4 regions of the Serratia sp. BNK-23 genome follow, and region 4 is predicted to be linked to each of the others. Evidence: predicted binding sites of a transcription regulator. Region 4 holds the regulator's gene; each other region holds the start of a gene.
What was found. Region 4 encodes Fur, which represses iron uptake genes when iron is present. Its sites were predicted from a motif close to ATAATAATGAGAACNACTATCAA; they were not measured.
Positions count from the first base shown of each region.

Region 1: the regulator Fur is predicted to act here: its motif matches at 814-836, upstream of sufA (Fe-S cluster assembly scaffold SufA).
Region 2: the regulator Fur is predicted to act here: its motif matches at 1,116-1,138, upstream of exbB (tol-pal system-associated acyl-CoA thioesterase).
Region 3: the regulator Fur is predicted to act here: its motif matches at 1,003-1,025, upstream of ACMGF9_RS11500 (TonB-dependent siderophore receptor).

Region 1 is NZ_CP179900.1:2,717,749-2,719,952, reverse strand. It holds gene ACMGF9_RS12850 (hypothetical protein) at 1-360, opposite strand, end outside; gene sufA (Fe-S cluster assembly scaffold SufA) at 887-1,258, shown strand; gene sufB (Fe-S cluster assembly protein SufB) at 1,273-2,204, shown strand, end outside.
Region 2 is NZ_CP179900.1:590,670-592,873, forward strand. It holds gene metC (cystathionine beta-lyase) at 1-780, opposite strand, end outside; gene exbB (tol-pal system-associated acyl-CoA thioesterase) at 1,212-2,192, shown strand; gene exbD (TonB system transport protein ExbD) at 2,196-2,204, shown strand, end outside.
Region 3 is NZ_CP179900.1:2,440,179-2,442,382, reverse strand. It holds partial or broken gene fes (enterochelin esterase) at 1-953, opposite strand, end outside; gene ACMGF9_RS11500 (TonB-dependent siderophore receptor) at 1,154-2,204, shown strand, end outside.
Region 4 is NZ_CP179900.1:3,703,907-3,706,110, forward strand. It holds gene fldA (flavodoxin FldA) at 1-440, shown strand, start outside; gene fur (ferric iron uptake transcriptional regulator) at 770-1,216, shown strand; gene ACMGF9_RS17685 (beta-N-acetylhexosaminidase) at 1,465-2,204, opposite strand, start outside.

The DNA.
Region 1 (2,204 bases), 990 kb from region 4:
GTTCGCCTTCTCCCAGGTGCCTTCCATTGCATATTTTTGGCAGATCAGCGTCAGCGTATGGCGGGCGAAGTGGTAGCTTTGCACCCGAAACAGCTGGCAACGCTGTGGGTTGTTGATCTCGACGATCAGCCGGTTGTGCAGCTTGCTGAGCGCGTGCAGGTAGCTGTCGTCGTCGCCGTTCTCCAGACACAAATTGGCCATGGTCAGGCTGACGCTGTTGTACCGCTTCAGGTGGTCGATATTGCATTCCGGGCGCCGTAGCGCCGCTTCGGCCATGTAAAAGTCCACCGTGGCGTCGCGCACGCTGAATTTGTAGTCATCAATCTTGCCCAGCAACCATGCGTTGATCGAAAGAGTCATTGGCTTCGCGCTCAAATTTAAATTGAATGATAATCATTATCATATAAACTGCCGCGCTGCCGATCAATCCCCGGCGTGGCGTTTTTTCATTGCGCGGGGTGTAAAAGGTCGCCGACGACCCAACTTGATGCTGAGCGACTAAACTTTAACCTGAGGGCGCGCGCTTGCGCTGCGCCACGAAATGCCGATAAACGCACATTTACGACAGACAGAATGCAGAAATAGGTATTTTCTATGAATGTTTAGATCGGCAACGTACCGCGGCGCTGTAACGCTGACGGGCCACCGGGGAGTGCGGTACGGTGATGCAGGATAAAGAATAAATTCATAGGGATAGCATGCACACCTTGCCGCCAGACGCCGCAAGCCGCCACGGATGTCCCGCTGGCTTGCCGCACGCCGCAGCGAAAAACCGCGCTTGCGGCGGATACCCCCGCAAAACAAACGGTTGAAGTGATAATCGTTATCACTAACATATAAGCAACCCAGATTGGCTGTGGCCAAACACGAGTGTGAGGTAGACCCTATGCAAACGGAAAATGTCGGCACTTTTTCTCTGGATGAAAATGTCTGGCAAGGCATTTCGCTCAGCGACAGCGCCGTACGACAAATAACCAAACTGATGCAGCAGGATCCGCAGGTGAAAGGGCTGCAGCTAGGGGTGAAACAATCCGGCTGCGCCGGCTTTGCCTATGTGCTGGATCTGACCCGCGAACCCGCCGATGACGATCTGCTGTTTGAGCGCGACGGCGCCAAACTCTATGTGCCGCTGAAGGCCATGCCGTTCATCGATGGCACCACGGTAGATTACGTCCGCGAAGGGCTGAATCAGATATTCAAATTCAACAACCCTAAAGCTCAGCATGCCTGCGGGTGCGGCGAGAGCTTTGGCGTTTGAGCGATGCAATCAACATGACACGAAGCAATGTAGAAATGCCTAATGAAGTGCAGGCTTGGGTCAGCGAAGGTCGCTACAAAGAAGGTTTCTTCACCCAGCTGGCAACCGATGAGTTGGCCAAGGGCATCAACGAAGAGGTGGTGCGCGCCATCTCGGCCAAGCGCAACGAACCCGAGTGGATGCTGGAATTCCGCCTTGAGGCTTATCGCGCCTGGCTGCAGATGGAAGAGCCGCACTGGCTGAAGGCCAATTACGAACGCCTGAACTACCAGGACTACAGTTACTATTCGGCGCCGTCCTGCGGCAGCTGCGACGATGCATGCGGTTCGCAACCCGGCGCCGAGCAGCAACCGGGCGCGGCGACGGAAAAAGATTACCTGACCAGCGAAGTGGAGCTGGCGTTCAACCAGCTCGGCGTGCCGGTGCGCGAGGGCAGCGAGGTGGCGGTGGACGCCATCTTCGACTCGGTCTCGGTCGCCACCACCTACCGTGAAAAACTGGCGGAGAGCGGGGTGATCTTCTGTTCGTTCGGCGAAGCGATCCAGGAATACCCGGATCTGGTGCGTCAATACCTGGGGCGCGTGGTGCCGTCCAACGATAACTTCTTCGCTGCGCTGAACGCCGCGGTGGCCTCCGACGGCACCTTCGTCTATGTGCCGAAAGGGGTGCGCTGCCCGATGGAGCTGTCGACCTACTTCCGCATCAACGCCGCCAAAACCGGCCAGTTCGAGCGCACCATCCTGATCGCCGACGAAGGCAGCTACGTCAGCTATATCGAAGGCTGTTCCGCCCCGGTGCGCGACAGCTACCAGCTGCACGCGGCGGTGGTGGAAGTGATCCTGCATAAAGACGCCGAAGTGAAATACTCGACGGTGCAGAACTGGTTCTCCGGCGGCGAGAGCAAGGGCGGTATCCTCAACTTCGTCACCAAGCGCGCGCTGTGCGA
Region 2 (2,204 bases), 2.0 Mb from region 4:
GCTCAGGGTACGCAGGCCGCGGCTCGCCATGTAGGCGGTGTCGGCATCCACCATCTGCCCCATCAGATAGGAGTACTCGCGCAGTTGATCCCAACAGCGCGCGTTGGCGACGGCGGTGCCAAGCATGTAATCGGAATGGCCGATCAGGTATTTGGTGCCGGCCTGAATAGAAATGTCGATGTCGAAATCCAGCGCCTTGAACAGCACCCCCGCCGCCCAGGTGTTGTCTATCATGATCACCACGTCCGGCGCCACGGCGCGAATGGCTTGCACCATCGCCGGGATATCCTGCACTTCCAGGGTGATGGAGCCGGGGGATTCCAGGAACACCACGCGGGTATTGGGCTGGATCAGTTTGGCGATGTCGGCGCCGATCAGCGGATCGAAATAGGTGGTGCTGACGTTCATGCGGCCGAGGATATGGGTGCAGAAATCCTGGGTCGGCTCGTACGCAGAGCCGGTGACCAGCAGGTGATCGCCGGCGCCGACGAACGACAGGATCGCATTGGCCACCGCCGCCGCGCCGCAGGGGTACAGCACGCAGCCGGCGCCGCCCTCCAGCTCCACCATCGCATCCTGCAGGGCGAAGTGGGTCAGGGTGCCGCGTCGGCCGTAAAACAGCTCGCCGTGAGCGCGTTGCGCGGTGGCGTGTTTTTTGGCAGCGACGGAGTCGAAGACCAAAGAAGAGGCGCGTTGCGTGACGGGATTGACGGAGCCCTGGGTGTAGCGTTTGCCGCGGCCGGCGCCGATCAGCGCGGTTTCGATATGTTTTGACGTCATGGTACCTGGCTCACCTCTGGTTGCTCTGCACGTGCCCGTTTACGATAGCCCTTACGTTAACATGAGTTAATATAGCCATCCAGACGTTTTAACTTCCAGATATAGAAACGGCTATAATTGTCTGTCGGGCGTGCATTTCTCGCCTCATCCTTCTGCCGTGGTGCGAGAGAGAAGCCCATTCATCGGTCAAGACGCCGTTCGGCAGCGTGGCGTTGTTGCGTCGTTGTGGAAGAAAAGTAACGAAATCACCCTATAAAAGGGGCATTTGGCGGTGAACGGACACAGATTGGCGCTTTGTGGCGATGCTGGCTAAAATTTTCTCGTTTATTTGGTAAATAATAATGAGAACCACTATCAATCCCCGGTTGGTTTGATATGATCGCACGCTGAATTATTCCTTAATTTTGATCGGTAATGGGTGGAGGCACAGCGTGAAAACGGCTGGCAAGAATTTAAATCAAGGATCGTTCGGCCAGGGCCGGGCGCAGTGGGGCAAGGCCTTCGGCCGCAGCCTGATGGCATCTATGGTGCTGGTCGTAGGGCTGGCCGGCAGCGCGCAGGCCGCGCCGGCGAGCAATCCGGCCGTTGCCGAAAGCGTTGCGCCGACCACCGCGCCTGCACCTGCTGCAGCCGCCGCGCCGGAGAGCATTACGCCGGTGAACCCGGCGCCAACGATCCAGCCACCGGAAACCCGCGGCATGGACCTGTCCGTTTGGGGCATGTACCAGCACGCCGACGCGGTGGTGAAAGCGGTAATGATCGGCCTGGTGCTGGCCTCGATCGTGACCTGGACCATTCTGTTCTCCAAAGGCAGCGAACTGCTGCGCGCCAAGCGCCGTCTGCGCCGCGAACAGCTGGCGCTGGCCGAAGCGCGCTCGCTGGATGAAGCCTCCGAACTGGCGCAAAACTTCGGTCCGGAGAGCGTCAGCGCGGTATTGCTGAACGACGCGCAAAATGAGCTGGAGTTGTCTGCGGAATCCAACGACAACAACGGCATCAAAGAGCGCACCGGCTTCCGCCTCGAGCGCCGCGTGGCGGCCTACAGCCGCAACATGGGCCGCGGCAACGGTTTCTTGGCCACCATCGGCGCCATCTCGCCGTTCGTCGGTCTGTTCGGCACCGTGTGGGGCATCATGAACAGCTTCATCGGCATCGCCCATTCGCAGACCACCAACCTGGCGGTTGTGGCGCCGGGCATCGCGGAAGCGCTGTTGGCGACCGCACTGGGTCTGGTCGCGGCGATCCCTGCCGTCGTTATCTACAACATCTTCGCTCGCGTCATCAGCGGCCATCGCGCTCAGGTGGGCGACGTGGCGGCGCAGGTCTTGCTGCTGCAGGGCCGCGATCTGGATCTGGCCGCAACGGCAGAAGCCAAGCGCTCACAGCACGCACACCAACTGCGGGTGGGGTGAGTCATGGCGATG
Region 3 (2,204 bases), 1.3 Mb from region 4:
TAACGCCGCCAGCCCGCCGTAGCTCTGGCCGGCGACCACGGTGCGCGCCCCAGTCTCGCTGAACGCTTCGCGGCGCTGCGCCTGCGGCAGCAGTTCGTCGATCACCGCCTGCCAGAAGACGGCGTTGCAGGGCAGCTCGTTTTCCCGGTATTCACCATCGATCGCATCGATCAGCAACCAGCACGCGGGAGGCAACTGCCCTTTTGCGGTTTCGTTCTCGATCACCGGCAGCAGCGCATGCCTTTCGATCCAGTTTTGGCCGTCGAGCAGCAGCACCAGCGGGCGGTTCGCTTTCACCGCCGCGTCGCCGCTGGCATACAGCCAAACGCGCCGCTGGTTACCCAGCCGTTCGCTGTGCCACTGAAATCGCTGTAGCCGCGCCTCATCCAGCGGCCGATCGGCAGCCTGCCAGGCGCTTTGATCGTCGGCATCCGGTCCTTGCGCCAGGGATACGGGCCGCGGGCGATGAGACGGCCCCAGCGAGAGCCGGTTCAGCGGATCGGCGATCGCCAACGGGAACAGCGATACCCACCAGGCACGCTGCTGGCGGTCGCGTAACGTTTCGTCATCGCTGAAGACGGGGGGAGATCTCGCTCGGTAATGGGGATCAGGCTGTAGCTGCCGCGCCAGCGGCGATCGATAACGGCCGAGCCGTACCAAACGTCGGTGCCGGGGAGCCTGGTCAGGCTGCTGGGGGACGTGCTGTGGTGATCGGTAATGCCGTTGATATCGGCGTAAACGCGGCATATCGGCGAGTGCCGTTCATCGCCGGCGGGGTCGCGCCATAGCCAGGTCATTTTGACGTGGCGTTCGTCGAGCGCGTCGACGATGGGCGTGCCCTGCGCGGCAACCTTTTGCCACCACGCGGATTGCCCTGCCGCCTCTTCACGCAGCCATTGCGCCGCCAATCCCTCAAGGTCGTTTCCTGGCCTCTTTTCCGGCAAAAACTCCATAGCGCCCCTTACATAACATGAGTGATTTTTACAAAACCTGACAATCGTATTGATACTCATTATCATTTTCAATACTATTTGTCGGATTTTTACCGTCGTGCACATACGGCGTCTCCGCGTCGACGGGTGAATACCGCTCGCCGATATTTCGGGGTTTATCAGGGTGGCATAACACACAACGCAGGTATGCAGGAGAGATAATGAAGATTAAAAACAAAGGGATAGCTAACGGGAATGCGGAGGCGATGTCCGCCAGGTGTCTGTTGCTGGGATCGGCGCTGGCGTTATTGCCCTTGGCGCAACACGCTTCTGCGGCAGCGGACGAAACGATTTTGGTGACCGCCGACGCGCAAAACAGCGTGACCGCGCCGGTCAAAGGGATCGTCGCCAAAGAGAGCGCCGCCGGCACCAAGACCGCCGCCTCTCTGCGCAAGACGCCGCAGTCCATCTCGGTGGTCACGCGCGAGCAAATGAACGACCAGGAGCCGGCGTCGGTCGCCGACGCGCTGAACTACACCAGCGGGGTGATCACCACCTACCGCGGCAACTCCAACCGCAATGACGAAGTGATCAGCCGCGGCTTCCGCTATGCGCCCAAACTGCTCGACGGCCTGCACTTTGGCCTCTCGAGCCAAAATGGCGGCGCCGGGCAGATCGACCCCTGGCTGCTGGAGCGCGTGGAGATGGTGCACGGCCCGGCCGGCGTGCTGTACGGCCAGGTCAGCCCCGGCGGCGTGGTGGTGATGACCAGTAAACGCCCTACCGCCCAGAGCATTCACGAAGTCAAATTCAGCACCGGCAACCGCCATCTGGCGGAAACGGCGTTCGATTTCGGCGGCAAACTCAACGACGACAACACCCTGTTCTATCGCCTGAACGGTATCGCCAGAACCGAACATGAGTTCGTCAAAGACAGCAAGCAGCAACGGGTGGCCATCGCGCCGGCCTTCACCTGGCTGCCGAACGAAGACACCAGCTTTACGCTGCTGACCAGCTACCAGAACGATCCGAAAGCCGGGTCGCGCAACTTCCTGCCGCGCGCCGGCACGCTGTTCCCGACCAGCGCGGGCTACGTGCCCTATGACTTCAACGTCAGCGAGCCCAGCTTCAACAAATCGCGGCGCGAGCAGGCGTCGATCGGTTACAGCCTCGAGCACAACTTCAGCGATGCGCTGTCGTTTACCCAGAACCTGCGCTTCACTCACCGCGATGAAGACTATAAATATCTGGTCTATAACGTAAATTCTGACG
Region 4 (2,204 bases):
TCTCTGAAGTGCACGACATCGCCAAAAGCAGCAAAGAAGACCTGGAAGGGTTCGATATCCTGCTGCTGGGTATCCCGACCTGGTACTACGGTGAAGCGCAGTGTGACTGGGACGATTTCTTCCCGACGCTGGAAGAAGTCGATTTCAACGGCAAACTGGTGGCGCTGTTCGGCTGCGGCGACCAGGAAGACTACGCGGAATACTTCTGTGACGCGATGGGCACCATCCGCGACATCATCGAACCGCGCGGCGCGGCCATCGTGGGCCACTGGCCGACCAAAGGCTACCACTTCGAAGCTTCCAAAGGCCTGGCGGACGACAACCACTTCATCGGTCTGGCGATCGACGAAGACCGTCAGCCGGAGCTGACCAACGAGCGCGTCGACGCCTGGGTCAAACAGATTGTCGAAGAGCTGAGCCTGGCCGATATCGTCGGCTAAACGCCGGGACTGGCGAAAGGTTGAACAAAGGCCCTGTAAAGTGCATAGTGTGCCGACAGGGCCGTCATCGGCAACAGGGATTGCTGCGATAGAAGCTACAGATTTGTAACTTCCCACCCCGTCACGGTAGACTGAGATATCGGTTTATCCCATCCATCAAGGCGTTGCATGCAAAACATGCAATAGTGCAATTATATCTTTGTTAACAACCGGCGGTTTCCATTTAGTACAACCGGTTCTATAATGAGACGCATTAACTCTTTGTGCCGACCGATGCCACAGGCGAGTACGCCTCAACTTGATTAGCATAGTAACAGGACTGAATTCGCATGACCGACAACAACATCGCATTGAAGAAGGCCGGCTTAAAAGTCACGCTTCCGCGACTCAAAATCCTGGAAGTACTGCAAAATCCGGAATGCCATCACGTCAGTGCGGAAGATTTGTACAAAAAACTGATTGATATGGGCGAAGAGATCGGCCTGGCAACGGTTTATCGCGTACTGAACCAGTTTGACGATGCGGGCATTGTGACACGTCACAACTTCGAAGGCGGCAAGTCCGTGTTCGAGCTGACCCAACAGCATCACCACGATCACCTGATTTGCCTGGACTGCGGCAAAGTGATCGAATTCAGCGACGAATCCATCGAAGTGCGCCAGCGTGATATCGCCAAGCAGCACGGCATCAAGCTTACCAACCACAGTCTGTACCTGTACGGCCACTGTGAAACCGGTGACTGCCGCGAAGACGAATCGCTGCACGACAAGAAATAAGCCTCACCGGCTATGAGAAACCGCCTCACATTGAGGCGGTTTTTTTATGCCCGCCGTACAACGGGCAAAAAAATCCCCGGGCAAGCCGGGGAAAGATCATGTCATGAAATACTACAATTGCAGCGGCACTGCGACTCCACGTACTGCTCTCACTTCAACATCCGCCCCACGCCGGCACGCGCGGGGGCGAACGCATTCCCCCTTCGTTAAGCGGCCCGCCGCCATGACGACAGGCCGATGTGCCGGGCTTAGACCTTCTCGGCGCGGCTGTAACGTTTACCGTCCGGGCTGACCGAGCGCACCTGTACTTCGCCGGAGACCGCCGGTTTGGCCTTGGCATCATAGCGCTGCCACTGCTTACCGCCGTCGGTGGAGTACTCGATGCCCAATCCCGGCAGCGCGATATTCGCTTCCAGCTTGCCGCCCGCCACGCGCGCGCCCGGCACCGGCAGACGGTAAGCGACGCCGCCTTTGTCCAGCTTGGCCAGTTCTCGTTGGCCCAGGATATTGGCGAAGCGCAACCAGTCTTTCTCCAGCGCCTTGGTGTCGACAAAGTGGGTTTCCCCGCCTTTGTATTCACGGCCGGCGCGATAGTCCTGCTCCCAACCGGCTCGGTGCCAGGCGCGTTCCGCCACCGACAGCGCGCGCGGGAAGATCATGTATTCCATCTGCGGATCGGTGCGCTGGGTTTCGCTCCACAGCTGAGCGGACAGACCGTAGGCGCCCGGCCACGGCTTGTCGCTTTTGGCGTTAAAGTGGTTGCCGTCGCGGTCGACCGAGGTTTCCGCGTTCTGCGGCATGTTGTCCGGCGCGAAGCTGAACACCTTGCGCTCGTCGCTGAAGCGGGTGCCCCAGTAGTAACCACGCTCGTCCGGGTTCACCTCGTAAGGGAAGTCCATGTAGACGTAGTCCGGGTTGGAGACCACCACTTCATACCCTTTGTTGGCCCAGTCGTTGACGCTATCGAAACCGCCCCAATACAACGTAT